Regions from separate parts of the Shigella sp. SIG3 genome, predicted to be linked through region 2. Evidence: predicted binding sites of a transcription regulator. Region 2 holds the regulator's gene; each other region holds the start of a gene.

Region 1 (7,779 bases), on a different contig from region 2:
GGCAGGCCTGGAGGGCATACGCCCGCTGGCCGCGAAACTTTCACCTGCACTGGGTGATGTTTGGCGCTCCACACAACCGAGCGGCAAGATTAACACTCTGGCGCTGGATATCCCGCTTCAGGCGGCAGACAAGACCCGTTTTCAGGCATCGTGGAGCGATCTGGCCTGGAAGCAATGGAAATTATTACCGGGTGCGGAACACTTCTCCGGGACGCTTTCCGGCAGCGTTGAAAATGGTTTGCTTACCGCGTCGATGAAGCAGGCAAAGATGCCTTACGAAACGGTATTCCGTGCGCCACTGGAAATCGCCGACGGCCAGGCAACTATAAGCTGGCTGAACAATGACAAAGGTTTCCAGCTGGATGGGCGTAATATTGACGTTAAAGCCAAAGCCGTCCATGCGCGCGGCGGTTTTCGTTACCTGCAACCTGCTAACGATGAACCCTGGCTGGGTATTCTGGCTGGCATCAGTACCGATGATGGTTCACAAGCCTGGCGCTATTTCCCGGAAAACTTGATGGGTAAAGACCTGGTTGATTATTTAAGTGGTGCGATTCAGGGCGGTGAAGCGGATAACGCGACGCTGGTTTATGGTGGCAATCCGCAACTCTTCCCCTATAAACACAACGAAGGTCAGTTTGAAGTGCTGGTGCCGCTGCGCAACGCGAAGTTTGCCTTCCAGCCGGACTGGCCTGCATTAACTAACCTTGATATTGAACTGGACTTTATTAACGACGGTTTATGGATGAAAACCGATGGCGTTAATCTGGGCGGCGTGCGCGCGAGTAATCTCACCGCAGTGATCCCTGACTACTCAAAAGAAAAACTGCTGATTGACGCTGACATTAAAGGTCCGGGTAAAGCCGTTGGCCCTTACTTTGATGAGACACCGCTGAAAGATTCTCTGGGTGCGACCCTGCAAGAACTCCAGCTCGACGGCGATGTGAATGCTCGCTTACATCTTGATATCCCGCTGAACGGCGAACTGGTAACCGCGAAAGGTGAAGTGACGCTGCGTAATAACAGTCTGTTTATCAAACCACTCGACAGCATCCTGAAAAATTTGAGCGGTAAATTCAGCTTTATCAATGGCGATCTGCAAAGTGAACCACTGACAGCAAGCTGGTTTAATCAGCCGTTGAACGTGGATTTTTCCACCAAAGAAGGGGCAAAAGCCTACCAGGTTGCGGTGAATCTCAACGGTAACTGGCAACCGGCGAAAACCGGCGTTCTGCCTGAAGCGGTGAACGAAGCATTGAGTGGCAGCGTGGCGTGGGATGGTAAAGTGGGCATTGATCTGCCTTATCATGCTGGCGCGACCTATAACGTAGAGCTGAACGGCGATCTGAATAATGTGAGTAGTCACTTACCTTCACCGTTAGCCAAACCTGCGGGTGAACCACTAGCGGTAAACGTTAAGGTTGATGGCAATCTCAACAGCTTTGAATTAACCGGACAGGCTGGTGCGGATAACCATTTCAATAGCCGCTGGTTGCTTGGTCAAAAGCTGACGCTCGATCGTGCTATTTGGGCGGCAGACAGTAAAACGCTCCCGCCGTTGCCGGAACAAAGTGGCGTTGAACTTAATATGCCGCCGATGAATGGTGCCGAGTGGCTGGCCCTGTTCCAGAAAGGCGCTGCGGAGAGTGTCGGTGGTGCAGCGAGTTTCCCACAACACATAACATTACGTACGCCTATGTTGTCACTGGGAAATCAGCAATGGAATAACCTGAGTATTGTTTCGCAACCGACGGCAAATGGCACCCTGGTTGAGGCGCAAGGGCGTGAAATCAACGCCACGCTAGCGATGCGTAATAACGCGCCGTGGCTGGCGAATATCAAATATCTTTATTACAACCCGAGCGTGGCGAAAGCTCGTGGTGATTCAACGCCGTCATCACCTTTCCCGACAACGGAGCGCATTAACTTCCGTGGCTGGCCGGACGCACAAATACGATGCACAGAGTGCTGGTTCTGGGGGCAAAAATTCGGTCGCATTGACAGTGATATCACCATTTCTGGCGATACGTTAACGCTGACCAATGGACTGATTGATACTGGTTTCTCGCGGCTTACTGCCGATGGTGAATGGGTTAATAATCCGGGGAATGAACGTACCTCGCTGAAAGGAAAACTGCGTGGGCAGAAAATTGATGCCGCCGCAGAATTTTTTGGTGTCACGACGCCCATACGCCAGTCGTCATTTAATGTGGATTACGATTTACACTGGCGCAAAGCACCCTGGCAGCCAGATGAAGCGACGTTGAATGGCATCATTCATACTCAACTGGGTAAAGGCGAAATTACCGAAATCAATACCGGACATGCCGGGCAATTGCTGCGCTTATTGAGCGTAGATGCCCTGATGCGTAAGCTGCGTTTTGATTTCAGAGACACTTTTGGCGAAGGGTTCTATTTTGACTCCATTCGCAGCACCGCGTGGATTAAAGACGGCGTTATGCACACCGACGACACGCTGGTGGATGGCCTGGAGGCGGATATCGCCATGAAAGGGTCGGTAAATCTGGTACGTCGAGACCTGAATATGGAAGCGGTTGTCGCACCAGAGATTTCTGCGACGGTGGGCGTGGCTGCGGCTTTTGCGGTTAACCCCATTGTTGGCGCGGCAGTGTTTGCCGCCAGTAAAGTGCTGGGGCCGCTGTGGAGCAAAGTCTCCATTTTGCGCTATCACATTTCGGGTCCGCTGGATGATCCGCAAATCAACGAAGTGTTGCGCCAACCGCGTAAAGAAAAAGCGCAATGATTTGACGAGGGCGCGTAATTGCCCCAATCTCATATGATAATCGTTGCCAAAGGCCAACGAGCCGGAACATAACTGTAGGCCGGATAGGGCGTTCACGCCGCATCCGGCAGCCGTAAAAAATCCTCTACTGCAGTAACTAACGAGTAGCAAAAACGATGAGTCTGAACCTGGTAAGTGAACAATTGCTAGCGGCGAACGGCCTGAAACATCAGGACTTGTTCGCGATCCTCGGTCAACTGGCCGAACGTCGCCTTGATTATGGCGATCTCTATTTTCAGTCGAGCTATCACGAATCCTGGGTTTTAGAAGACCGCATTATTAAAGATGGTTCTTACAACATCGATCAGGGCGTTGGCGTGCGTGCAATCAGCGGTGAAAAAACCGGATTTGCTTACGCTGACCAAATCAGCCTGCTGGCGCTGGAACAGAGTGCGCAAGCGGCGCGCACCATCGTCCGTGATAGTGGTGATGGCAAAGTACAGACGCTGGGCGCGGTAGAGCATAGCCCGTTGTATACCTCGGTAGATCCGCTGCAAAGCATGAGCCGTGAAGAGAAGCTGGATATCCTGCGTCGCGTCGATAAGGTTGCTCGCGAAGCGGACAAGCGCGTACAGGAAGTGACTGCCAGCCTCAGTGGTGTCTATGAATTAATTCTGGTTGCGGCCACCGACGGCACGCTAGCGGCGGATGTCCGTCCGCTGGTGCGTCTTTCCGTGAGCGTTCTGGTCGAAGAAGATGGCAAACGCGAACGCGGTGCCAGTGGCGGCGGCGGTCGTTTTAGTTATGAGTTCTTCCTTGCCGATCTTGACGGCGAAGTCCGTGCGGATGCATGGGCAAAAGAAGCAGTGCGTATGGCGCTGGTCAATCTTTCTGCCGTTGCTGCACCAGCGGGCACCATGCCGGTAGTACTTGGCGCAGGTTGGCCGGGCGTGCTGTTGCATGAAGCGGTAGGTCACGGTCTGGAAGGCGACTTCAACCGCCGTGGCACTTCAGTATTTAGTGGACAGGTCGGGGAGCTGGTGGCTTCAGAACTGTGTACCGTGGTTGATGACGGCACGATGGTCGATCGCCGTGGTTCGGTGGCGATTGATGACGAAGGTACGCCAGGCCAGTACAACGTGCTGATTGAGAACGGCATTCTGAAAGGCTACATGCAGGATAAACTCAACGCGCGTTTGATGGGGATGACGCCGACTGGCAACGGTCGCCGTGAATCCTACGCCCATCTGCCCATGCCGCGTATGACCAACACCTATATGCTGCCGGGTAAATCGACCCCGCAAGAAATTATTGAATCCGTTGAGTACGGTATCTATGCACCGAACTTTGGTGGCGGTCAGGTGGATATCACCTCCGGCAAATTCGTTTTCTCCACTTCAGAAGCATATCTGATTGAAAACGGTAAAGTAACGAAGCCGGTGAAAGGCGCAACGTTGATTGGTTCCGGTATCGAAACCATGCAGCAGATTTCGATGGTTGGCAACGACCTGAAACTGGATAACGGCGTGGGTGTCTGCGGTAAAGAAGGGCAAAGTTTGCCGGTTGGCGTGGGCCAGCCAACGTTGAAAGTCGATAACCTGACTGTTGGCGGTACTGCGTAATAATTTCATTATTTTCAGAAGGATAATTAATCTTTCTACGTGCACGAACGGTCCCCTCGCTCCTCTGGGGTTAGGGTGAGGGGAACCCGTTGGCACAGGTTTGTAGAACGTAACAGTACAATATGAATTACTTCTCTTTCCCGCGCCCGTGCATCTCCTGAAACAATTTACCGACCTCAACAAAATAATCCGTCAGCGAGTTGATCACGACCTGTACCTTCAGCGGCAGCTTATCTTTTTCGGTATATAACGCATAAACCGGGCGTGGATCTGACTGATAACGCGGCAGCAGGATCTCCAGCTCCCCACGATTGATCTCGTTGATCACCCACATCAGCGGCACGTAGGCGATCCCGGCACCCGCCGTTAGCCAGCGCACCAGCGTCATCGGATCATTAGTCACAAATCTCCCTTGCGGGATCAGGCGAGTCGAGATCCCTTCCGGTGCAATCAGTTCAAATTCATTGTCGGGCCGCACGCTGTATTCAAGCCATGAATGGCTACTTAAATCGGCGGGTTTTTCCGGTATGCCGTATTGTGTGAGATAGCTTTTCGCGGCGCACACCACCATTGGCATCGCGCCAAGACGGCGGGAAAACAGGCTGGAATCCTGCAACGCGCCGACGCGGATCACCACATCCAGACCGTCGGCAATCAGGTCGGGGGCTGGAATTCCGGTAACCAGATTGGCGCTCAAACCTGGGTATTCTTTCAGCATTTTGGCTGTCAGCCCGGCGAGAACATTTTGTGCCATAGTTGAAGAACAGCCAATGCGTAGCGTCCCGATGGGGGTGTTATTGAAGGCATACAGTTGCTCATGAACATCCTGCACTTCATGAAGCATACGACGGCAGCCCTGGTAGTAAATTCTACCGGCTTCGGTCAGGCCAATGCTGCGTGTGCTACGGTTTAACAGCTTTACCTGCAACTCATCTTCCAGTTTTGACACCGTCTGACTGATGGACGAAACGCTCATCTGTAGCTGTCTGGCGGCGGCGGTAAAAGAGCCAAATTCAACTACTTTGGCAAACACCGACATGCGTTTTAGTCGTTCCATTATTCACTCTGACTTAAAAGTGATTTAGATCACATAATATAGATAACAGCATAACAGTTACGCTAATATATTAAATATCAATCTACAGCAATGTTGCTCTCGCCCGGCTTTCCATGCCCTTCTCTGCGGCGACAGATGCTGAAAATAATAACGCCTGCTCTCTCTATACAACCAAGGTCAACATGAGTCTGTTTCCCGTTATCGTGGTGTTTGGGCTGTCCTTCCCACCGATATTTTTTGAATTGCTTTTATCACTGGCGATTTTCTGGCTGGTGCGCCGGGTACTTGTGCCAACAGGTATCTACGACTTTGTCTGGCATCCGGCGTTGTTCAACACCGCGCTCTATTGCTGCTTGTTTTATTTGATATCGCGACTGTTCGTTTGAGGTTGAAGTGAAAACACTAATAAGAAAATTCTCCCGTACGGCCATCACGGTCGTATTAGTCATTCTGGCCTTCATCGCAATTTTTAATGCCTGGGTCTATTACACCGAATCCCCCTGGACGCGTGACGCGCGCTTTAGCGCTGACGTCGTTGCGATCGCGCCGGACGTTTCTGGACTCATTACCCAGGTGAATGTTCATGATAACCAGCTGGTGAAAAAAGGACAGATACTGTTCACCATCGACCAGCCGCGCTATCAAAAGGCGCTTGAGGAAGCGCAAGCCGATGTTGCTTATTATCAGGTACTGGCACAGGAGAAACGCCAGGAGGCCGGACGTCGTAACCGTCTCGGTGTGCAGGCGATGTCTCGCGAAGAGATCGACCAGGCTAACAACGTACTACAAACGGTTCTGCATCAGTTAGCGAAAGCGCAGGCGACCCGCGATCTGGCAAAACTGGATCTTGAACGCACGGTGATCCGAGCGCCAGCAGATGGCTGGGTGACCAACCTCAACGTCTATACCGGTGAGTTTATTACTCGAGGATCAACGGCGGTTGCGCTGGTGAAACAGAACTCCTTCTATGTACTGGCCTATATGGAAGAAACTAAGCTGGAAGGGGTGCGTCCGGGGTATCGTGCAGAGATCACGCCGCTTGGCAGTAACAAAGTGCTGAAAGGGACTGTTGATAGTGTTGCCGCTGGGGTCACCAACGCCAGCAGCACGCGTGACGACAAAGGGATGGCGACCATCGACTCTAACCTTGAATGGGTGCGTTTGGCGCAACGTGTTCCGGTTCGTATTCGTCTCGACAACCAGCAAGAGAACATCTGGCCTGCGGGCACCACTGCTACAGTGGTGGTCACTGGCAAACAAGATCGCGACGAAAGCCAGGATTCGTTCTTCCGTAAAATGGCCCATCGCCTGCGTGAGTTTGGTTAATCACGATGGGTATTTTCTCCATTGCTAACCAACATATTCGCTTTGCGGTAAAACTGGCGACCGCCATTGTACTGGCGCTGTTTGTTGGCTTTCACTTCCAGCTGGAAACGCCACGCTGGGCGGTACTGACAGCGGCGATTGTTGCCGCCGGTCCGGCCTTTGCTGCGGGAGGTGAACCGTATTCTGGCGCTATTCGCTATCGTGGCTTTTTGCGCATCATCGGCACATTTATTGGCTGTATTGCCGGACTGGTGATCATCATTGCGATGATCCGCGCACCATTATTGATGATTCTGGTGTGCTGTATCTGGGCCGGTTTTTGTACCTGGATATCCTCGCTGGTACGAATAGAAAACTCGTACGCGTGGGGGCTGGCCGGTTATACCGCGCTGATCATTGTGATCACCATTCAGCCGGAACCATTGCTTACGCCGCAGTTTGCCGTCGAACGTTGTAGCGAGATCGTTATCGGTATTGTGTGTGCGATTATGGCGGATTTGCTCTTTTCTCCGCGATCGATCAAACAAGAAGTAGATCGAGAGCTGGAAAGTTTGCTGGTCGCGCAATATCAATTAATGCAACTCTGTATCAAGCATGGCGATGGTGAAGTTGTCGATAAAGCCTGGGGCGACCTGGTGCGACGCACCACGGCACTACAAGGCATGCGCAGCAACCTGAATATGGAATCTTCCCGCTGGGCGCGGGCCAATCGACGTTTAAAAGCGATCAATACGCTATCGCTGACGCTGATTACCCAATCCTGCGAAACTTATCTTATTCAGAATACGCGCCCGGAATTGATCACTGATACTTTCCGCGAATTTTTTGACACGCCGGTAGAAACCGCGCAGGACGTCCACAAGCAGCTCAAACGCCTGCGGAGAGTTATCGCCTGGACCGGGGAACGGGAAACGCCTGTCACCATTTATAGCTGGGTCGCGGCGGCAACGCGTTATCAGCTTCTCAAGCGCGGCGTTATCAGTAACACAAAAATCAACGCCACCGAAGAAGAGATCCTGCAAGGCGAACCG
Region 2 (7,779 bases):
AACCACCTTGACCTCGACATGCGTCAGGCAGTCACCGAAGCATTAATCGAGTTTGAAGGCGCGCTGGTTGTCGTTTCGCACGACCGTCATTTGCTGCGTTCCACCACTGACGATCTCTACCTGGTTCACGATCGTAAAGTCGAACCGTTCGACGGCGATCTGGAAGATTATCAACAGTGGTTGAGCGACGTACAAAAGCAGGAAAACCAGACCGACGAAGCGCCAAAAGAGAACGCGAACAGCGCCCAGGCACGTAAAGATCAGAAGCGTCGGGAAGCGGAGCTGCGTGCGCAAACCCAGCCGCTGCGTAAAGAGATTGCCCGTCTGGAAAAAGAGATGGAGAAGCTGAACGCGCAACTGGCGCAGGCGGAAGAGAAACTCGGCGACAGCGAACTGTATGACCAGAGCCGTAAAGCGGAGTTGACCGCCTGCCTGCAACAGCAAGCCAGCGCCAAATCCGGCCTGGAAGAGTGCGAAATGGCGTGGCTGGAAGCCCAGGAGCAGCTTGAGCAGATGCTGCTGGAAGGCCAAAGCAACTGATGGCGCAGATAACGACGACCGATGCCAATGAATTTAGCAGCAGTGCTGAATTCACCCCTATGCGCGGCTTTAGCAATTGTCATCTACAAACTATGCTGCCGCGTTTGTTTCGTCGTCAGGTGAAATTCACCCCGTACTGGCAGCGGCTGGAGTTGCCCGACGGCGATTTTGTCGATCTCGCGTGGAGTGAAGACCCCGCACAGGCGAAACATAAACCGCGTTTAGTGGTGTTTCACGGGCTGGAAGGCAGTCTCAATAGCCCTTACGCCCACGGTCTGGTTGAGGCGGCGCAAAAGCGCGGCTGGCTGGGCGTGGTGATGCATTTTCGCGGATGCAGCGGTGAACCAAACCGTATGCACCGCATTTACCATTCGGGCGAAACCGAAGACGCCAGTTGGTTTTTACGCTGGCTGCAACGCGAATTTGGTCATGCGCCAACGGCTGCCGTCGGCTATTCGCTCGGCGGTAATATGCTGGCCTGTTTGCTGGCAAAGGAAGGCAATGATCTCCCGGTTGATGCGGCGGTGATTGTCTCTGCGCCGTTTATGCTGGAAGCCTGTAGCTATCATATGGAAAAGGGCTTTTCCCGCGTTTATCAGCGTTACTTGCTGAACCTGTTAAAAGCCAATGCCGCGCGCAAGCTGGCAGCCTACCCCGGAACGCTGCCGATTAATCTCGCGCAGTTAAAATCGGTACGTCGCATCCGTGAATTTGACGATCTAATCACCGCCAGAATTCACGGCTACGCCGACGCTATCGACTATTATCGTCAGTGTAGCGCCATGCCGATGCTGAACCGGATCGCCAAACCGACGCTGATTATTCACGCCAAAGACGATCCGTTTATGGATCATCAGGTGATCCCAAAACCGGAAAGTCTCCCCTCGCAGGTGGAGTATCAACTGACTGAACATGGCGGTCATGTTGGCTTTATTGGCGGTACATTACTTCATCCGCAAATGTGGCTGGAGTCACGCATTCCTGACTGGTTAACAACGTATCTGGAGGCGAAATCATGTTGATTCCGTGGCAAGACCTCTCCCCCGAAACGCTGGAAAATTTAATTGAAAGCTTTGTGTTACGTGAAGGCACCGATTATGGTGAACATGAGCGTACACTTGAACAGAAAGTCGCCGACGTCAAACGCCAGCTACAGTGCGGAGAAGCGGTGCTGGTATGGTCGGAACTGCACGAAACGGTCAATATTATGCCGCGCAGTCAGTTTCGCGAATAACCTGCAACCGTCGGCGGACGAGATAATAGTGATAGCTAAGTCATGGAGTTACTATGTCTGCCAAACATCCGGTCATTGCGGTAACAGGATCCAGCGGCGCGGGGACCACCACCACCAGCCTCGCGTTTCGTAAAATATTCGCGCAGTTAAATCTGCATGCAGCTGAGGTGGAAGGCGACAGTTTTCACCGTTACACCCGCCCGGAAATGGACATGGCGATCCGCAAAGCGCGCGACGCCGGGCGGCATATCAGCTACTTCGGCCCCGAAGCGAACGACTTCGGCCTGCTGGAACAAACCTTCATTGAATACGGTCAGAGCGGCAAAGGGAAATCTCGCAAATATCTGCATACCTACGACGAAGCCGTACCCTGGAATCAGGTACCGGGAACATTCACCCCCTGGCAACCTTTACCAGAACCCACTGATGTACTGTTTTATGAAGGTTTACACGGCGGCGTAGTCACGCCACAGCATAACGTTGCGCAGCATGTGGACTTACTGGTCGGCGTAGTGCCTATCGTTAACCTTGAGTGGATTCAAAAACTGATCCGCGACACCAGCGAGCGCGGGCACTCACGAGAAGCAGTGATGGACTCGGTAGTGCGTTCAATGGAAGACTATATCAACTACATCACACCGCAGTTTTCCCGCACCCATCTTAACTTCCAGCGCGTTCCCACCGTCGACACTTCAAACCCGTTCGCGGCAAAAGGTATCCCGTCGCTGGATGAAAGCTTTGTGGTGATCCATTTTCGTAATCTGGAAGGGATCGATTTCCCTTGGCTGCTGGCGATGTTGCAAGGCTCATTCATTTCCCACATCAATACGTTAGTGGTACCTGGCGGCAAAATGGGGCTGGCAATGGAATTAATTATGCTGCTGCTGGTGCAACGATTGATGGAAGGAAAGAAAATCGAGTAACTTTGCTATTATGCCGGATAAAATACTATCCGGCTTCACAACGGGATAGTTAAGTCACGCGGCAACCACTTCATACGAGTGAGTAATATTCACCGCTTTTTCCAGCATCAACGCCACTGAACAATATTTCTCGGCAGAGAGATCAACCGCACGCGCAACCGCTGCGTCTTTCAGGTCGCGACCGGTGACGATAAAATGCAGATTAATGTGCGTAAACAGGCGTGGTGCCTCTTCGCGGCGTTCAGAGGTCAATTTTACTTCACAATCGACCACATCCTGACGCCCTTTTTGCAGGATCGAAACCACATCGATGGCACTGCAACCACCCGCCGCCATCAACACCATTTCCATCGGACTTGGTGCTTTATCGCCTGAGTTGCCGTCCATTAAAATCTGGTGACCAGAGGCGGATTCGCCCAGAAAAGTTAACCCTTCGACCCACTTCACTCGCGCTTGCATTTTTGCTACTCCACTGCGTCAATTTTCCTGACAGAGTACGCGTACTAACCAAATCGCGCAACGGAAGGCGACCTGGGTCATGCTGAAGCGAGACACCAGGAGACACAAAGCGAAAGCTATGCTAAAACAGTCAGGATGCTACAGTAATACATTGATGTACTGCATGTATGCAAAGGACGTCACATTACCGTGCAGTACAGTTGATAGCCCCTTCCCAGGTAGCGGGAAGCATATTTCGGCAATCCAGAGACAGCGGCGTTATCTGGCTCTGGAGAAAGCTTATAACAGAGGATAACCGCGCATGGTGCTTGGCAAACCGCAAACAGACCCGACTCTCGAATGGTTCTTGTCTCATTGCCACATTCATAAGTACCCATCCAAGAGCACGCTTATTCACCAGGGTGAAAAAGCGGAAACGCTGTACTACATCGTTAAAGGCTCTGTGGCAGTGCTGATCAAAGACGAAGAGGGTAAAGAAATGATCCTCTCCTATCTGAATCAGGGTGATTTTATTGGCGAACTGGGCCTGTTTGAAGAGGGCCAGGAACGTAGCGCATGGGTACGTGCGAAAACCGCCTGTGAAGTGGCTGAAATTTCGTACAAAAAATTTCGCCAATTGATTCAGGTAAACCCGGACATTCTGATGCGTCTGTCTGCACAGATGGCGCGTCGTCTGCAAGTCACTTCAGAGAAAGTGGGCAACCTGGCGTTCCTCGACGTGACGGGCCGCATTGCACAGACTCTGCTGAACCTGGCAAAACAACCAGATGCTATGACTCACCCGGACGGTATGCAAATCAAAATTACCCGTCAGGAAATCGGTCAGATTGTCGGCTGTTCTCGTGAAACCGTGGGACGCATTCTGAAGATGCTGGAAGATCAGAACCTGATCTCCGCACACGGTAAAACCATCGTCGTTTACGGCACTCGTTAATCCCGTCGGAGTGGCGCGTTACCTGGTAGCGCGCCATTTTGTTTCCCCCGATGTGGCGCAGACTGATTTATCACCCCGATATCAACTATGCACTTCGACAAACGCTGGTGCTATGTTTGCCCGTGGCCGTTGGGTTAATGCTTGGCGAATTACGATTCGGTCTGCTCTTCTCCCTCGTTCCTGCCTGTTGCAATATTGCGGGCCTTGATACGCCTCATAAACGTTTTTTCAAACACTTAATCATTGGTGCGTCGCTGTTTGCCACCTGTAGCTTACTGACACAGCTGCTACTGGTAAAAGATGTTCCCCTGCCCTTTTTGCTGACCGGATTAACGCTGGTACTTGGCGTCACTGCTGAGCTGGGGCCATTGCACGCAAAATTGCTTCCTGCATCGCTGCTCGCCGCCATTTTTACCCTCAGTCTGGCGGGATACATGCCGGTCTGGGAACCATTGCTCATCTATGCGTTGGGCACTCTCTGGTACGGATTGTTTAACTGGTTTTGGTTCTGGATCTGGCGCGAACAACCGCTGCGCGAGTCACTAAGTCTGCTGTACCGTGAACTGGCAGATTATTGTGAAGCCAAATACAGCCTGCTTACCCAGCACACCGATCCTGAAAAAGCGCTGCCACCGCTGCTGGTGCGCCAGCAAAAAGCGGTCGATTTAATTACTCAGTGCTATCAGCAAATGCATATGCTTTCCGCGCAAAACAATACCGATTACAAGCGGATGCTGCGTATTTTCCAGGAGGCGCTGGATTTGCAGGAACATATTTCGGTCAGTTTGCATCAGCCGGAAGAGGTGCAAAAACTGGTCGAGCGTAGCCATGCGGAAGAAGTTATCCGCTGGAATGCGCAAACCGTCGCCGCTCGCCTGCGCGTGCTGGCTGATGACATTCTTTACCATCGCCTGCCAACGCGTTTTACGATGGAAAAGCAAATTGGCGCACTGGAAAAAATCGCCCGCCAGCATCCGGATAATCCGGTTGGGCAATTCTGCTACTGGCATTTCAGCCGCATCGCCCGCGTGCTGCGCACCCAAAAACCGCTCTATGCCCGTGACTTACTGGCCGATAAACAGCGGCGAATGCCGTTGCTTCCGGCACTGAAAAGTTATCTGTCACTAAAGTCTCCGGCGCTACGCAATGCCGGACGACTCAGTGTGATGTTAAGCGTTGCCAGCCTGATGGGCACCGTGCTGCATCTGCCGAAGTCGTACTGGATCCTGATGACGGTATTGCTGGTGACACAAAATGGCTATGGCGCAACCCGTCTGAGGATTGTGAATCGCTCCGTGGGAACCGTGGTCGGGTTAATCATTGCGGGCGTAGCGCTGCACTTTAAAATTCCCGAAGGTTACACCCTGACGTTGATGCTGATTACCACCCTCGCCAGCTACCTGATATTGCGCAAAAACTACGGCTGGGCAACGGTCGGTTTTACTATTACCGCAGTGTATACCCTGCAACTGTTGTGGCTGAACGGTGAGCAGTACATCCTTCCACGTCTTATCGATACCATTATTGGTTGTTTGATTGCTTTCGGTGGTACCGTCTGGCTGTGGCCGCAGTGGCAGAGCGGGTTATTGCGTAAAAACGCCCATGATGCTTTAGAAGCCTATCAGGAAGCGATTCGCTTGATTCTGAGCGAGGACCCGCAACCAACGCCACTGGCCTGGCAGAGAATGCGGGTAAATCAGGCGCATAACACTCTGTATAACTCATTGAATCAGGCGATGCAGGAACCGGCATTCAACAGCCATTATCTGGCAGATATGAAACTGTGGGTAACGCACAGCCAGTTTATTGTTGAGCATATTAATGCCATGACCACGCTGGCGCGGGAACACCGGGCATTGCCACCTGAACTGGCACAAGAGTATTTACAGTCTTGTGAAATCGCCATTCAGCGTTGTCAGCAGCGACTGGAGTATGACGAACCGGGTAGTTCTGGCGATGCCAATATCATGGATGCGCCGGAGATGCAGCCGCACGAAGGCGCGGCAGGTACGCTGGAGCAGCATTTACAGCGGGTTATTGGCCATCTGAACACCATGCACACCATTTCGTCGATGGCATGGCGTCAGCGACCGCATCACGGGATTTGGCTGAGTCGCAAGTTGCGGGATTCGAAGGCGTAATACAGGCTAAACCATCGGATAAGGCATTCACGCCGCATCCGACATATTTTGCCTGATGCGTCTTATTTACGCCCCAACCACCTTCGCCACCGCGTGGGCGAAACGTTGCATCCCCTCATCGATATCCGCATCTTCCACCACCAGCGACGGTGCTAAACGCATCACATCCGGTCCGGCATTCAGCACCATTACGCCAACCTCTGCACCCGCATACAGGAAATCACGCGCCCGACCTTTGTAGTGTGGTTTCAGCTCCGCGCCAATTAACAGCCCCATACCGCGAATATCGCTAAACACATCGTACTGCTGATCGATCTTCTGCAAATGGTCAACAAAACGCTGGCGTTTCGCCTGAATGCCTTCCAGCACTTCAGGGGTATTGATGATATCAAACGCCGCGCCCGCTACTGCACAGGCCAGAGGATTACCGCCGTAGGTGGAACCGTGAGAACCAGGATGAAACGCAGAAGCAATTTCCGCCGTGGTCAGCATGGCGCTAATCGGGAAGCCGCCGCCTAACGCTTTCGCAGAAGTCAGAATATCCGGCGTCACACCGTAGTACCTGTAAGCAAACAAATCGCCAGTCCGCCCCATCCCGCACTGCACTTCATCAAACACCAATAATACCTGATGTTGATCGCACAGCTCGCGCAAGCCCTGCAAAAACTCTGGCGTCGCTGCCGTCACACCGCCCTCGCCCTGGATCGGCTCAACCACCACCGCACAGGTGTGATCATCCATCACCGCTTTCACTGCATGGAGATCGTTAAAGGGAACGTGGATGATGTCTGCCGGTTGCGGCCCAAAGCCGTCGGAATATTTTGGCTGCCCACCCACCGAAACGGTAAACAGCGAGCGACCATGAAAAGCGTTATGGAAGGCAATAATTTTGGTTTTGAACGGGCTATGACGCACACAGGCGTAATGGCGTGCCAGTTTAAAGGCGGTTTCGTTAGCTTCCGTGCCGGAGTTCATAAACACCACGCGTTCGGCAAACGTCGCCTCAATCAGTTTGCGCCCAAGACGCAGCGCCGGTTCATTGGTGAAAACGTTACTGATATGCCACAGAGTTTCGCCCTGGGTTTTTAACGCGTTCACCAGCGCAGGATGGCAATGGCCCAACGCCGTAACTGCAATGCCACCCGCGAAATCGACATACTCCTTGCCTTGCTGATCCCAGATTCGGCTGCCCTGACCTTTTACCGGAATAAACTCTGCCGGAGCATAAATCGGCAGGATCACTTCATCGAAAGTCGCGCGTGTAATTGCTGTTTGTTCAATTGCCATCTCATGATCACCCTGTTACGCATAAATAAATATGAAATTATAATCACAAAATATGCATAAAAAATCACTGAATGGCAATCGGAAATCAGAGATGCAGGAAATTAGCCAGCAGTTGATGTCCTTGTTCGCTAAGAATACTTTCTGGATGGAACTGCACACCTTCCAGATCCCACTGGCGATGGCGAATCCCCATAATCTCGCGGGTTTCGCTCCAGGCCGTCACGTCAAAGCACGCTGGTAATGAGTCAGGTTCCACCACCA
Region 3 (7,779 bases), on a different contig from region 2:
AGCGCTGGGTGAACTGCTCGCACGAATTAAAATTGCTCCGCAACGCATTATGCGTCTTGATGAAGCCAGCGACCGTGGGCGTTATCTGATGATTGGCGCTGCCGAACATGGTTTTGTCGATAAGGTGCGTAATCTGGCGCTGATCTGCGAAAGCGATCTGCTCGGTGAACGTGTTGCCCGCCGTCGTCAGGATTCTCGCCGCACCATCAACCCCGATACACTGATCCGTAACCTTGCGGAGCTGCATATTGGTCAGCCGGTGGTCCATCTGGAGCACGGCGTCGGTCGCTATGCCGGAATGACCACGCTGGAAGCTGGCGGCATTACTGGCGAGTACCTGATGCTCACCTATGCCAACGACGCCAAACTGTATGTTCCGGTGTCGTCACTGCATCTGATTAGCCGTTACGCAGGTGGCGCGGAAGAAAACGCCCCGCTGCATAAACTTGGCGGCGATGCGTGGTCACGCGCGCGGCAGAAAGCGGCGGAAAAAGTGCGTGATGTGGCGGCGGAATTGCTGGATATCTACGCGCAACGCGCCGCCAAAGAGGGCTTCGCGTTTAAACACGATCGTGAGCAGTATCAGTTGTTCTGCGACAGCTTCCCGTTTGAAACCACGCCGGATCAGGCGCAGGCCATTAATGCGGTACTTAACGACATGTGTCAGCCGCTGGCAATGGATCGTCTGGTGTGCGGCGATGTTGGCTTTGGTAAAACAGAAGTGGCGATGCGCGCCGCTTTCCTGGCAGTAGATAACCACAAGCAGGTAGCGGTGTTGGTGCCTACCACCCTTCTTGCGCAGCAGCATTACGACAACTTCCGCGACCGTTTCGCCAACTGGCCGGTACGTATCGAAATGATCTCCCGTTTCCGCAGCGCCAAAGAGCAGACGCAAATCCTTGCGGAAGTGGCGGAAGGGAAAATCGATATTCTGATCGGTACGCACAAACTGCTGCAAAGTGACGTCAAGTTTAAAGATTTAGGCCTGCTGATTGTCGATGAAGAACACCGCTTCGGGGTGCGTCATAAAGAGCGCATTAAAGCGATGCGCGCGAACGTGGATATTCTGACGCTTACTGCAACGCCGATCCCACGTACGCTGAATATGGCAATGAGCGGAATGCGTGACCTGTCGATTATCGCCACGCCGCCCGCCCGTCGTCTGGCAGTTAAAACCTTTGTCCGTGAGTATGACAGCCTGGTGGTCCGGGAGGCGATCCTGCGTGAAATTTTGCGCGGAGGACAGGTTTATTATCTCTACAATGATGTGGAAAACATTCAGAAAGCCGCCGAACGGCTGGCAGAACTGGTGCCTGAAGCACGGATTGCCATCGGTCACGGGCAGATGCGCGAGCGCGAACTGGAACGGGTGATGAATGATTTCCATCATCAACGTTTCAACGTGCTGGTTTGTACCACCATTATCGAAACCGGGATCGACATCCCGACAGCCAACACCATTATCATTGAACGTGCGGATCACTTCGGTCTGGCGCAGCTGCACCAGTTACGCGGTCGCGTCGGACGTTCACATCATCAGGCATATGCATGGCTGCTGACGCCGCATCCAAAAGCGATGACTACCGATGCACAAAAACGTCTTGAAGCGATTGCCTCGCTGGAAGATCTCGGGGCAGGTTTTGCGCTGGCAACGCACGATCTGGAGATTCGCGGCGCGGGTGAACTGCTTGGCGAAGAACAAAGCGGCTCAATGGAAACCATCGGTTTCTCGCTGTATATGGAGTTGCTGGAAAACGCCGTCGATGCACTGAAAGCCGGACGCGAGCCGTCGCTGGAAGATCTCACCAGCCAGCAAACAGAAGTCGAGCTGCGGATGCCGTCGCTATTGCCAGATGATTTCATCCCTGACGTGAACACGCGTCTGTCGTTCTACAAACGTATTGCCAGCGCCAAAACGGAAAACGAACTGGAAGAGATCAAAGTCGAGCTTATCGATCGCTTCGGCCTGCTGCCAGATCCGGCGCGTACCCTGCTGGATATTGCCCGTCTGCGCCAGCAAGCGCAGAAACTGGGGATCAGGAAGCTGGAAGGTAATGAGAAAGGCGGGATGATCGAATTTGCCGAGAAGAATCACGTTAATCCGGCCTGGTTGATTGGTTTGCTGCAAAAACAGCCGCAGCATTACCGCCTTGATGGTCCGACGCGCCTGAAATTTATTCAGGATTTGAGTGAGCGGAAAACGCGTATCGAATGGGTACGCCAGTTTATGCGTGAACTGGAAGAGAACGCGATCGCTTAATGTAAATCGGGGGCGTTTCTGCGCCCCCATCTGCAACATTTACAAATTCTTTGCACTTTCCTGCACTATCCGACACTGTCACCATCCATAATTCAGGCTTATCTGTTTATTACAATAACCTTATATTTATTATGGATTTTTGGTGATGATCAAAACGCGTTTTTCTCGCTGGCTAACGTTTTTTACGTTCGCCGCTGCCGTGGCGCTGGCGCTACCGGCAAAAGCCAACACCTGGCCGCTGCCGCCAGCGAGCAGTCGTCTGGTTGGCGAAAACAAATTTCATGTGGTGGAAAATGACGGTGGTTCTCTGGAAGCCATCGCCAAAAAATATAACGTCGGCTTTCTCGCTCTGTTACAGGCTAACCCCGGCGTTGATCCTTACGTACCGCGCGCGGGCAGCGTGTTAACGATCCCGTTGCCAACCCTACTTCCAGACGCGCCGCGCGAAGGCATTGTGATCAACATTGCGGAGCTGCGTCTCTATTACTACCCGCCGGGTAAAAATTCGGTAACCGTGTATCCAATAGGTATTGGTCAGTTAGGTGGTGACACGCTGACACCGACAATGGTGACCACCGTTTCAGACAAACGTGCAAACCCAACCTGGACGCCAACGGCAAACATCCGCGCCCGTTATAAAGCACAGGGAATTGAGTTGCCTGCGGTAGTGCCGGCTGGACCGGATAACCCAATGGGCCATCATGCGATTCGTCTGGCGGCCTATGGCGGCGTTTATTTGCTTCACGGTACGAACGCCGATTTCGGCATTGGCATGCGGGTAAGTTCTGGCTGTATTCGTCTGCGGGATGACGATATCAAAACACTCTTTAGCTAGGTCACCCCAGGCACCAAAGTGAATATCATCAACACTCCGATAAAAGTCTCTGCCGAACCAAACGGTGCGCGTCTGGTTGAAGTACATCAGCCGCTGTCAGAGAAGATTGATGACGATCCGCAGCTGCTGCCAATTACGCTGAATAGCGCAATGCAATCATTTAAAGATGCAGCACAAACTGACGCTGAAGTGATGCAACATGTGATGGATGTCCGTTCCGGGATGCCGGTGGATGTCCGCCGTCATCAAGTGAGCCCACAAACTCTGTAAATCCTGGATAAAAAAAATCCCCGCGACACGGCATGTCGCGGGGAAAAAATCAGCAGTAGCAGGCATTAATGAGGGTTAATGCTTATTTATAAATTACTGCTGTTCCATGGAGGGTATTCGGACCGGTTACAGAAGTAATACGGAAAGATTTTGCGCCCATCTCATCCGCTTTTTGCGCCAGCTGCTCTTCCAGCGATCCCAGATTTGTCCCCGCGTTAGCACTGATAGTACCGACTTTTTGTTGGCCTTCTGGCGTTGACTGAACTTCGACAGCCGCAAAGTTGGCAAATGACATGGAGCTTAAAATCGCCGCAGCGATGAGGGTTTTTACGTTTTTCATAATAGTGGCCTTATGCAGATGAATGACGTCGCAAGAAATTACTTAACGATCGATAACTAAATGATAGATGTGATCTGGATCACATACAAGATATTTTTTATAACAATCATTAATTAATTTAAAAATCTTTAAATTTCAGTCAAATAGAAAGCAATTATTTTTATGGGATCTGGACTGGTGAACGGAGGTGATTATTTTTATAATAACCTTTCATTCACAGTCACCAGGTACAACGGCATCATGGCAACTGACTCAACACAATGTGTAAAAAAAAGCCGTGGCCGCCCAAAAGTGTTCGACAGGGATGCCGCGCTTGATAAGGCCATGAAATTGTTCTGGCAACACGGTTATGAAGCGACTTCTCTTGCGGACCTCGTCGAAGCGACCGGAGCCAAAGCGCCCACGCTATACGCGGAATTTACCAACAAAGAGGGGTTATTTCGTGCCGTTCTCGACCGCTATATCGATCGTTTTGCCGCTAAGCATGAAGCACAGCTGTTTTGTGAAGAGAAAAGCGTGGAGTCTGCGCTGGCTGACTATTTTGCTGCCATCGCCAACTGCTTTACCAGCAAAGACACCCCGGCAGGCTGCTTCATGATCAACAACTGCACCACCCTCTCCCCAGATTCAGGAGATATCGCCAATACGTTGAAATCACGCCATGCGATGCAAGAGCGCACTTTGCAGCAGTTTTTATGTCAACGACAAGCGCGCGGGGAAATCCCGACCCACTGTGACGTGACACATCTGGCAGAATTCCTTAATTGTATTATTCAGGGGATGTCGATCAGCGCACGCGAAGGTGCATCGCTGGAAAAACTGATGCAGATTGCCGGAACGACTTTGCGTTTATGGCCCGAACTGGTGAAATAAGTCGCAAAAAAAGCCCCTCAGCCTGAGCGAATGAGGGGCCAAATTGCAGAGTACAGCCTTGTTATACTTTGTTATTCAAAATCAGTTGCCCGTTACTATCTAGCGGGATCTGCGTACCCGGATCGCGGTCCATGCGGATTTTGCCCTGCTGATCGCCAATCTTATAGGTCACATCATAACCGAGCATTTTTTCTGACTTGTCATACACCGTTTTACAACGCTGTTGCGTAGTCGTGTAAGTATCGCTTTCCTGGAGAGAGCCCTGGATCTGGTTACCGGCATATCCACCACCCAGCGCCCCCACAACAGTGGCGACATCTTTACCGCGACCACCACCAAACTGATGCCCTATCACGCCACCAGCAACAGCGCCGAGCACCGACCCGGTAATGCGATTTTCATCCTGCACCGGTCGACGATGGGTCACTGTGACGTTGCGACACTCCTGACGCGGTGTTTTAACCGTTTCCTTGATTGGGGTTGCAGAAACAACCTGAGCGTATTGCGGGCCCCGTTCAAACACGTTCAGACTGGCCACTGCCGCTACGCCCAACGCAGCTGCGACACCAATCCCGATACCCGCCAACATTGATTTATTCACGGGAACACCTCCTTCTTTGCAGTTATGCCAATCATGCAAGCGAAGGAGAAAAGCAGCTATCAGACAGAAGATGAAAAGCGCGGGAATGACTGGAAATACTTAAGGATTCGGAGGAGTCTGAAGGAATGCCTGATGCGACGCTTAACGCGTCTTATCAGGCCTACCGCTCGTACCATTTGTCCAGGGCGGATAAGGCGTTTATGCCACATCAGCCAGTGTACGTCGATTAATGCAACTTCAAACGCGGACGGATAACGCGGTTAATACTCCCCACCAGCATCATTAATCCGGTTTTAAAGTAACCATGCAGCGCAATCTGATGCATTCGGTATAGCGAGATATATACAAAGCGCGCAATTCGTCCTTCAATCATCATTGAGCCGCGCGTCAGGTTACCCATCAGGCTACCAACGGTGGAGAAGTTCGACAGCGATACCAGCGAACCATGATCTTTATACTGATAATTTTTCAGCGGCTTACCGTTCATCTGCGCCAGAATGTTGTTCATTGCGCAAGTCGCCATCTGGTGTGCAGCCTGAGCACGCGGCGGAACAAAGCCCCCTTCCGGACGCGGGCATGACGCGCAGTCGCCAATAGCGTAAATGTCTGGATCGCGAGTGGTTTGCAGCGTCGGTTCCACCACCAGCTGGTTGATACGGTTAGTTTCAAGACCACCGATATCTTTCAGGAAGTCTGGCGCTTTGATCCCGGCTGCCCATACCATCAGATCAGCCTCAATATATTCGCCATCTTTAGTGTGCAGGCCGCCTTCATCAGCACTGGTGACCATGGTTTGCGTCAGCACGCGAACGCCAAGTTTCGTTAGCTCGTTGTGGGCCGCAGCAGAGATACGTGGCGGTAATGCAGGCAAAATACGTTCTCCCGCTTCTACCAGCGTTACGTTCAGGGCTTCGTTGGTCAGGCCTTTGTAACCGTAGCTGTGCAGTTGCTTGATCGCGTTGTGCAATTCAGCGGAGAGTTCTACACCCGTCGCGCCGCCGCCGACAATCGCAATGTTCACTTTGCCATTTGCGCCCAGGTTGGCAGAGTATTTCAGGAACAGATTCAGCATCTCCTGGTGGAAGCGACGCGCCTGGTGCGGGTTATCGAGGAAAATGCAGTTCTCTTTGACGCCTGGCGTATTGAAATCGTTAGAGGTGCTACCCAGCGCCATGACCAGGGTGTCATAGGCGATTTTACGTTCCGGAACCAACAGTTCACCTTTCTCGTCGCGTAGTTCTGCAATAGTGATTGTTTTCGCTTCACGATCAATATCAATGACGGAACCCAACTGGAACTGGAAACCATGATTGCGCGCATGGGCCAGATAGCTCAACGCATCGACGCCTTCATCAAGCGAGCCAGTCGCCACTTCGTGCAGCAGTGGTTTCCACAGGTGGCTGTGGTTACGATCGACCAGCGTAATTTTGGCTTTTTTCTTACGTCCCAGCTTATGCCCCAGCTGTGTTGCCATTTCCAGCCCACCAGCACCGCCGCCGACAATCACAATCTTTTTCAATGGCGTAGTCAACGTGACCCCCTTAAATTTATTAACCAATTGTTAATTAATGGTTATTAACATAGCTCTTAATTAACAACAGGTTACAGCAATGAAAATGTTCTTCGCTATTGAGAATAACATGAATGGTGCATTGGTCATACCAAAATTGATGTTAATCAAGTTTTGTTGCTTAAAAGATAGGCAACTTTACCGGGGGAGATCAAAAAATAGCGTTTATTATTTGAGCAAATTCGGAAGAGTAATATAGGGTGAAGCGTATATCGAGGGCGTTTGGTCGTCCTGATAAGATGCGCAGCATCGCATCAGGCATTGATGCTCGACTGTCGGATGCGGCGTGGACGCCTTATCCGACTTACAGAATTCGGAGCGCATCAGGTACCGGCAAGGTTACCTGATGCGACGAGGGCATTTACCCGAGGGTTTTGAACGCTTTAATGCGCTGTAAATGCGGGGAGATATTCTTGAATTTGTGCGTCTGCTCTTCGTCCCAGACAATCTCGTAATAATGATGCAACTCTTCAGATGTCCGCTGGCTGTTAAGTGCTTCATCATTACGCGACAAAATAACCAGACAACGATCGCGATTCTTCTCGCGGAAGTTGGTCACACACTTAGTGGCAATATCGGCATACTCTTCCGGGCGATCAATCTTGCCTTCCATGTTCTCATAAGGGAACAAATTAGGGTTGAAGATCACCTGGCGGATATCGCAAAGAAAACCAATCCGTTCCGCCCAGTATCCGCCCAGGCCAACGCCGCAAATTAGCGGACGCTCGTCAACGTTCAGTTGCAACATTTTGTCCACTTCTTTAAGCAGATGCTGCATATCATGTTTCGGATGCCGCGTACTGTAGCTTATCAAGCGTACATCCGGGTCAATAAACTGCAATTGTAAGACTTTCTCGTGGTTACCCGGACTGTTAGAGTCAAAACCGTGTAAATAGATAATCATCGCTTCCTCACATAAGCCAGGGTTAGTGACCTGCTTTCTCTTCCTGCCAGCGTTCATGTAACTGATTCAGACGGGTGCTGATCGCTTTCCAGCGAGCCGAGTCCATCAGTTCCTGTCGCGAAAATG
Region 4 (7,779 bases), on a different contig from region 2:
TGCAGGCCCCCATACCGATAACGACGTCGCGCAGTTTTACGTGCGGCAGAACTGCGCCACAGGAACCAACGCGGATAATTTTCTTCACGCCGAAATCGGTGATCAGTTCTTTGGTGTAGATGGAGCAGGACGGGATACCCATACCGTGACCCATTACGGAAATTTTGCGGCCTTTGTAAGTACCAGTGAAGCCCAGCATACCGCGAACGTTGTTCACTTCACGGGCATCTTCAAGGAAAGTTTCAGCAATATACTTCGCACGCAGCGGGTCGCCTGGCATCAAAACTACGTCAGCGAAATCGCCCATTTCTGCATTAATGTGTGGGGTAGCCATTGTTTTATCCTTTTTGTGACATAACAAAGGCGGAGTCAACGCTCCGCCCAAATCCATCAGAACATGGCTTTGCCATATTCCATATCAGAAGTACCAAAATATTTTGCCAGAGTCTGGCCGATATCCGCGAAGGTTTCACGGTGACCCAGTGAGCCCGGTTTTACTTTCGGGCCATATACCAGTACCGGAATGTGTTCACGCGTGTGGTCAGTACCGGTCCAGGTCGGATCGCAACCGTGGTCAGCGGTGAGGATCAGGATGTCGTCATCGCGCAGCAGAGACATCAGCTCCGGCAGACGGCGGTCGAACAGTTCCAGACCCGCAGCATAACCGGCGACGTCGCGACGGTGGCCCCAGGAAGAGTCGAAGTCAACGAAGTTGGTGAAGACGATGGTGTTATCACCCGCTTCTTTCATCTCTTTGATGGTGGCGTCAAACAGCGCGTCCAAGCCAGTCGCTTTCACTTTTTTGGTGATACCGCAGTTGGCGTAGATGTCTGCAATTTTACCGACAGAAACCACCTGGCCGTGTTTTTCATCAACCAGTTTCTGCAGCACGGTCGGTGCTGGCGGCTCAACAGCCAGGTCGTGACGGTTACCGGTACGCTGGAAGTTACCAGCTTTGTCACCGATAAACGGACGAGCGATAACACGACCGATATTGTAGCCGCCGTTGGTCAGCTCTTCACGGGCGATTTCGCACAGTTCGTAGAGTTTATCCAGACCGAAAGTTTCTTCATGGCAGGCAATCTGGAACACGGAGTCAGCGGAGGTATAGAAAATCGGCTTGCCGGTTTTCATGTGCTCTTCGCCCAGTTGATCCAGAATGACCGTACCGGAAGAGTGGCAGTTACCGAGGTAACCCGGCAGATTAGCGCGTTCGACCAGTTTATCCAGCAGCTCTTGCGGGAAGCTGTTTTCGTGATCGGAGAAATATCCCCACTCAAACAGAACCGGGACACCGGCGATTTCCCAGTGACCAGACGGGGTATCTTTACCGGATGACATTTCGTGCGCCCATGCGTACGCGCCGATAACTTCAGCGTTGCCGTCCATTCCCGCCGGAATGAAACCGGTAGAACCTTCGTGTGCTTTCGCCAGCCCCAGACGGATCAGATTTGGCAGATTGAGCGGCCCTTTACGACCATTATCAGCTTCGCCTTTGGCACAAGCTTCTGCGATATGACCCAGGGTGTCAGCCCCGACGTCACCAAAGCGTTCTGCATCTTCTGTAGCGCCGATGCCGAATGAGTCCAGCACCATAATAAATGCACGTTTCATATGTTCTCCGTACTCAGTGCTTCAAATTTAAATGATCAGATCAGTATACCGTTATTCGCTGATACGGCGATAGACAGTTGGTGTGCTTTCCGGTGCGTTATCGGCAAGTTTAATTGCCGCTTTCACCGCTTTCGCCGCTTCCTGCCAGCTGTTTTCGTCTTTCGCGAGGATAACCGCCAGCGGACGCTGACCGTCTACCTGGTCGCCCAGACGCGCCATATCAGTAAAGCCGACGCTGTAATCGATGGTGTCAGATGCCTGACGACGACCGCCGCCCATTGCAACCACTGCCATCCCCAGCGCGCGGGTATCCATTTCACTGACAAAACCTTCGGTATCAGCATAGACTGCTTTCGTCAGCATCGCTGTCGGCAGATACTTCGCGTAGTTCTCAACGAAGTCGGTCGGGCCTTTTTGTGCCGCTACCATACGACCAAAGACTTCTGCCGCTTTACCGTTGTCCAGCACCGCCTGCAATTTCGCGCGCGCTTCGGCGTCATCTTTCGCCAGTTTGCCGGAGATCAGCATCTCCACGCACAGCACCATCGTGACATCAAACAGACGCGGGTTACGATACTCACCCGTCAGGAACTGCACCGCTTCACGAACTTCAACCGCGTTACCTGCACTGGAGGCCAGTACCTGATTCATGTCGGTGAGCAGCGCGGTGGTGCGCACGCCAGCGCCGTTAGCCACGCCAACAATCGCTTCGGCAAGGGCTTCAGAGAGTTCGTAGGTCGGCATAAACGCGCCGCTACCCACTTTCACGTCCATCACCAGCGCGTCCAGACCTTCCGCCAGTTTCTTCGCCAGGATCGAGGCAGTGATCAGCGGGATGGAGTCCACGGTTGCGGTAATATCACGGGTCGCGTAGAAACGTTTATCAGCCGGAGCCAGTGAACTGGTCTGACCGATAATCGCCACGCCGACGTCTTTAATAATTTCGCGGAAACGGTTGTCATCCGGGAAAATGTCGAAGCCAGGGATGGATTCCAGTTTGTCGAGCGTACCGCCAGTATGACCGAGGCCGCGACCGGAGATCATCGGAATATAGCCGCCGCAGGCTGCGACCATCGGCCCCAACATCAGCGAAGTGACATCGCCGACGCCGCCGGTCGAGTGTTTATCAACAATCGGGCCATCCAGATGCAGGCTTTTCCAGTCGAGAACGGTTCCTGAATCTCGCATCGCCATGGTCAGCGAGACACGCTCAGGCATTGTCATATCGTGGAAGAAAATGGTCATCGCGAGGGCGGCAATCTGCCCTTCGGAAATAGTGTTGTCGCGAATACCGTTGATAAAGAAACGAATTTCTTCATCGCTCAGCGCATGACCATCACGTTTTTTACGAATAATTTCTTGTGCGAGAAACAAGGTAACCTCCCGAGGAAAAGAGTATGAGGCGGCTTTTGCCGGATGCGTCTACGCCTTATCCGGCCTACGGGTAGATACGTCTCGTAGGCCTGATAAGCGCAGCGCATCAGGCGTAAAGCATCTTACTTAGTAGCTGCTGGCGCTCTTACCGTCGCCGTGGCCCAGCGCTTTCAGCAGGCTTGCCAGCAGGCTGGAAGCACCAAAGCGGTAGTGACGCGCATCAGCCCAGTCAGCACCGAACAGTTCATCTGCGATGGCGAGATATTTCTGCGCATCTTCCGCAGTACGCACGCCGCCCGCCGGTTTGAAACCAACGGTTTTTTCTACGCCCATATCACGGATCACTTCCATCATGATGCGAGCGCTTTCCGGCGTCGCGTTCACAGCCACTTTACCGGTAGAGGTTTTGATGAAGTCCGCACCCGCTTTGATGGAGATTTCAGACGCTTTACGGATCAGCGCTTCGTCTTTCAGTTCGCCGGTTTCGATGATCACTTTCAGCAGTACATTCGCTGCCGCGCAAGCCTCTTTACAGGCTTTCACCAGGTCAAAACCAACCTGCTCGTCACCCGCCATCAGCGCGCGGTACGGGAATACCACGTCAACTTCATCAGCACCGTAGGCGATTGCCGCACGGGTTTCTGCCAGCGCGATTTCGATGTCGTCGTTACCGTGTGGGAAGTTGGTTACCGTAGCGATACGGATTTCCGGGGTGCCCTGCTCTTTCAGAGTTTTGCGAGCAATCGGGATAAAACGAGGATAGATACAGATAGCGGCGGTATTGCCGACCGGAGTTTTGGCCTGATGACACAGAGCAATTACTTTCTCGTCGGTGTCGTCGTCATTCAGGGTGGTCAGGTCCATCAATTTCAGTGCACGCAGGCTGCTTGCTTTCAGATCAGTCATTTCATTCTCCTGGCTTGTCGCCAATAAAATTCACCTTGCGAGTTTGTTAGTATTCTAACATCTACTCCGCAACACACTTCGATACACATCACAATTAAGGAAATCTACTTACAAGTTTGCATCACTGTAATGCGATCTGGTTCAAATAATTCACTTTCAAATGAATGCGTCAGTGGTGGCAAACGCATCAGGATCAAAGTGAACATCACGAAACTTCTTACAATGGCGCATCACCTTCGGCATAAAAGGAAAAGAAGATGCCCACTTCTCATGAAAATGCACTGCAACAACGTTGCCAGCAAATTGTCACCAGCCCAGTGCTTAGCCCGGAGCAGAAGCGCCATTTTCTGGCACTGGAAGCAGAAAACAATCTGCCTTACCCACAGCTTCCTGCCGAAGCCCGCCGCGCGCTGGATGAAGGTGTAATCTGCGATATGTTTGAAGGTCATGCGCCGTACAAACCGCGCTATGTCTTACCCGATTACGCTCGTTTTCTGGCGAACGGTTCCGAATGGCTGGAGCTGGAAGGCGCGAAAGATCTTGATGACGCACTCTCTCTGCTGACCATTCTTTACCACCACGTACCGTCGGTCACATCGATGCCGGTCTACCTGGGGCAACTGGATGCGTTGTTGCAACCGTATGTTAGAATTCTAACACAAAACGAGATCGATGTTCGAATAAAACGTTTCTGGCGTTACCTCGACAGAACCCTGCCAGATGCCTTTATGCACGCCAATATCGGCCCGTCTGATTCGCCCATTACCCGCGCGATCTTACGTGCAGACGCGCAGGTTTCACCGAACCTGACCTTTATCTACGATCCTGAAATCACCCCTGATGACCTGCTGCTGGAAGTGGCGAAGAACATCTGTGAATGTAGCAAACCGCACATCGCCAACGGTCCGGTGCATGATAAAATTTTCACAAAAGGGGGCTACGGGATTGTGAGCTGTTACAACTCACTGCCGCTGGCGGGTGGTGGCAGCACGCTGGTACGCCTTAACCTGAAAGCCATTGCCGAGCGCAGCGAATCGCTGGATGACTTCTTTACGCGCACTCTACCGCACTACTGCCAGCAGCAGATCGCCATCATCGATACGCGGTGTGAATTCCTCTATCAACAATCACACTTCTTTGAGAATAGCTTCCTGGTGAAAGAAGGGCTGATTAACCCTGAACGTTTTGTGCCAATGTTTGGCATGTATGGGCTGGCGGAAGCGGTTAACTTGCTGTGTGAGAAAGAAGGGATTGCCGCGCGCTACGGTAAAGAAGCCGCCGCAAATGAAGTGGGTTATCGCATCAGCGCGCAACTGGCGGAGTTTGTCGCCAATACCCCCGTGAAATATGGCTGGCAAAAACGCGCCATGTTACACGCACAGTCGGGGATCAGTTCCGATATCGGCACCACGCCGGGCGCGCGTTTGCCGTATGGCGATGAGCCAGATCCGATCACCCATCTGCAAACTGTCGCCCCGCATCATGCTTATTATTATTCCGGCATCAGCGACATTCTGACGCTCGACGAAACCATCAAACGTAACCCGCAGGCACTGGTACAGCTTTGCCTCGGTGCCTTTAAAGCCGGAATGCGTGAATTTACCGCCAATGTCAGCGGTAACGATCTGGTTCGCGTTACCGGTTATATGGTGCGTTTGTCGGATTTAGAAAAATATCGCGCCGAAGGTTCACGCACCAACACCACCTGGCTGGGCGAAGAAGCCGCACGCAACACTCGTATTCTGGAACGCCAGCCGCGCGTGATAAGCCATGAACAGCAGATGCGCTTTAGTCAGTAAGATTATCCCCTTCTCCTGCGTTGACGGGCCAGGCAGTCGTCTGGCTCTGTTTTTGCAGGGCTGCAATCTGCGCTGCAAAAACTGTCACAATCCGTGGACGATGGGACGTTGCAATGACTGTGGGGAGTGCGTGCCACAGTGTCCGCATCAGGCGTTGCAGATTGTTGACGGCAAAGTGGTGTGGAACGCTGTGGTCTGCGAGCAATGTGATACCTGCCTGAAGATGTGTCCGCAACATGCCACACCAATGGCGCAATCCATGAGCGTGGACGAAGTGCTTAGCCATGTGCGCAAAGCGGTGCTGTTTATTGAAGGGATAACGGTAAGCGGCGGCGAAGTCACGACCCAACTGCCGTTTGTAGTGGCGCTGTTTACTGCTATCAAAAACGATCCGCAACTGCGCCATCTCACCTGTCTGGTGGACAGTAACGGTATGTTGAGCGAAACCGGCTGGGAAAAATTACTCCCGGTGTGTGACGGCGCAATGCTCGATCTCAAAGCATGGGGTAGCGAATGTCATCAACAATTAACCGGACGCGATAATCAACAGATTAAGCGCAGCATCTATTTGCTGGCAGAGCGCGGCAAGCTGGCGGAACTGCGTTTGCTGATGATCCCAGGCCAGGTGGATTATTTGCAACACATCGAAGAACTGGCGGCGTTTATCAAGGGACTTGGAGATGTTCCGGTTCGCCTGAACGCGTTTCATGCCCACGGCGTGTATGGCGAGGCGCAAAGCTGGGCGAGCGCCACGCCGGAAGACGTTGAGCCGTTGGCTGATGCATTAAAGGTGCGCGGGGTGAGCCGGTTGATATTTCCGGCGCTCTATTTGTGACATGCCGGATACGGCCTACGGTTCGGCACAGACTTGTAGGCCTGATAAGACGCGTCAAGCGTCGCATCAGGCATTGTGCGCCAACTGCCGGATGCGGCGTGAACGCCTTATCCGGCCTACGGTTCGGCACAAACCTGTAGGCCTGATAAGACGCGTTAAGCGTCGCATCAGGCATTATGCGCCGACTGCCGGATGCTGCCTACGAAGGGCAAACTACCCACGAACGTTAAACACCGCATACGTGTTATTAAGCAACACTTCGGCAATCTCATCCGCGGGTTCCGGGCGTAACTCGCAAAGCACGGCAAACACACGGGCAGCCTGTTCCGGGCGGTTAGGCTGCCCCTGAAAACCGTTGAGCGGCATATCCGGCGCATCGGTTTCCAGCAACAACGATGCCAGCGGTAATTTTGCGATGACATCGCGGGTTTTACTGGCGCGTGGATAGGTGATAGTACCGCCTACGCCGATTTTGTAGCCCAGCTGTACAAACCGTTCAGCCTGTTGCTGGCTGCCAGAAAATCCGTGGACAACACCAGCACGCGGCAAATCGTGGCGTTTAAGATGCATCGCCAGTTTGTCGTGCGTGCGCCGTGAATGCAGGATCACCGGCAGATCGTAGCGTTTCGCCAGTTTCAGTTGTTCGTCGAGTAACCACTGCTGCCTCTCAAATTGCGGATCGTCGCCGAAGAGATCCAGACCGATCTCCCCCACCGCCACCACCTTCGCCGGACGCCTTTCCAGCGCCTGCTGTAGCTGCTCAAGAGACACATCGCTATGTTTTTCCAACATACCAGGATGCAAGCCCAATGCGGCATACAGCGGTTGATAATTTTCCGCTAACGCCTGCACGCGGGCAAAATTTTCCGCCTCTGTCGCCGGAACAATGATCTTGCCTACGCCCGCTTGTGCCGCGCGTTGCAGGCTGGCCTCTTCATCGCCAATAAAAGGCGGGAAATCAAAATGGCAGTGAGTGTCGATAAAACGGCAAATCAAGCCAGATCCTCATTGTTAAATGTCGGGTCGTTCGCCTGCGGAGCGTCGCTCACTTCGGCAACCAGCGTATCGTTGGCGACTGGCGCAGGCGGAATGACAATCGATTCCGGCGTCACCACTGGCACCAGATGGCGGGTAAGCGGCGCTTTTTCAGTTAATAGCTTGCCAACCGTGGCGAGGAAATAACGACCGCATAAACGCCCAAGTTTATAGTCTTCACGCAGCGCCGGAATCCGACTGCCAAGCGCGATACTA

The links. The regulator CRP, encoded in region 2, controls carbon source genes, mostly activating them, when cyclic AMP is high. The targets are predictions, from matches to a motif close to ATGTGANNNNNNTCACAT.
Region 1: a site for CRP is predicted at 5,440-5,457, ahead of aaeR (HTH-type transcriptional activator AaeR). Genes of this name have one in related genera too.
Region 3: a site for CRP is predicted at 3,773-3,790, ahead of bhsA (multiple stress resistance protein BhsA). Genes of this name have one in related genera too.
Region 4: a site for CRP is predicted at 4,024-4,041, ahead of deoC (deoxyribose-phosphate aldolase). Genes of this name have one in related genera too.

The regions. Positions count from the first base shown of each region.
Region 1 is NZ_JBQZXE010000022.1:17,576-25,354, forward strand. It holds gene yhdP (AsmA2 domain-containing protein YhdP) at 1-2,764, shown strand, start outside; gene tldD (metalloprotease TldD) at 2,920-4,365, shown strand; gene aaeR (HTH-type transcriptional activator AaeR) at 4,493-5,422, opposite strand; gene aaeX (p-hydroxybenzoic acid efflux pump operon protein AaeX) at 5,605-5,808, shown strand; gene aaeA (p-hydroxybenzoic acid efflux pump subunit AaeA) at 5,816-6,748, shown strand; gene aaeB (p-hydroxybenzoic acid efflux pump subunit AaeB) at 6,754-7,779, shown strand, end outside.
Region 2 is NZ_JBQZXE010000003.1:28,028-35,806, forward strand. It holds gene ACUU1I_RS01435 (ABC transporter ATP-binding protein) at 1-540, shown strand, start outside; gene ACUU1I_RS01440 (hydrolase) at 540-1,562, shown strand; gene ACUU1I_RS01445 (YheU family protein) at 1,556-1,774, shown strand; gene ACUU1I_RS01450 (phosphoribulokinase) at 1,828-2,697, shown strand; gene ACUU1I_RS01455 (OsmC family protein) at 2,752-3,156, opposite strand; gene crp (cAMP-activated global transcriptional regulator CRP) at 3,458-4,090, shown strand; gene ACUU1I_RS01465 (YccS/YhfK family putative transporter) at 4,141-6,231, shown strand; gene argD (bifunctional acetylornithine/succinyldiaminopimelate transaminase) at 6,298-7,518, opposite strand; gene pabA (aminodeoxychorismate synthase component 2) at 7,604-7,779, opposite strand, start outside.
Region 3 is NZ_JBQZXE010000004.1:27,915-35,693, forward strand. It holds gene mfd (transcription-repair coupling factor) at 1-2,260, shown strand, start outside; partial or broken gene ldtC (L,D-transpeptidase LdtC) at 2,403-3,365, shown strand; gene bhsA (multiple stress resistance protein BhsA) at 3,448-3,705, opposite strand; gene comR (TetR family copper-responsive transcriptional repressor ComR) at 3,946-4,578, shown strand; gene ACUU1I_RS01965 (glycine zipper 2TM domain-containing protein) at 4,640-5,179, opposite strand; gene ndh (NADH-quinone dehydrogenase) at 5,406-6,710, opposite strand; gene ycfP (alpha/beta hydrolase YcfP) at 7,111-7,653, opposite strand; gene nagZ (beta-N-acetylhexosaminidase) at 7,676-7,779, opposite strand, start outside.
Region 4 is NZ_JBQZXE010000013.1:38,030-45,808, forward strand. It holds gene deoD (purine-nucleoside phosphorylase) at 1-334, opposite strand, end outside; gene deoB (phosphopentomutase) at 391-1,614, opposite strand; gene deoA (thymidine phosphorylase) at 1,666-2,988, opposite strand; gene deoC (deoxyribose-phosphate aldolase) at 3,115-3,894, opposite strand; gene ACUU1I_RS04825 (YjjI family glycine radical enzyme) at 4,152-5,693, shown strand; gene ACUU1I_RS04830 (YjjW family glycine radical enzyme activase) at 5,665-6,528, shown strand; gene ACUU1I_RS04835 (metal-dependent hydrolase) at 6,742-7,524, opposite strand; gene ACUU1I_RS04840 (patatin-like phospholipase family protein) at 7,521-7,779, opposite strand, start outside.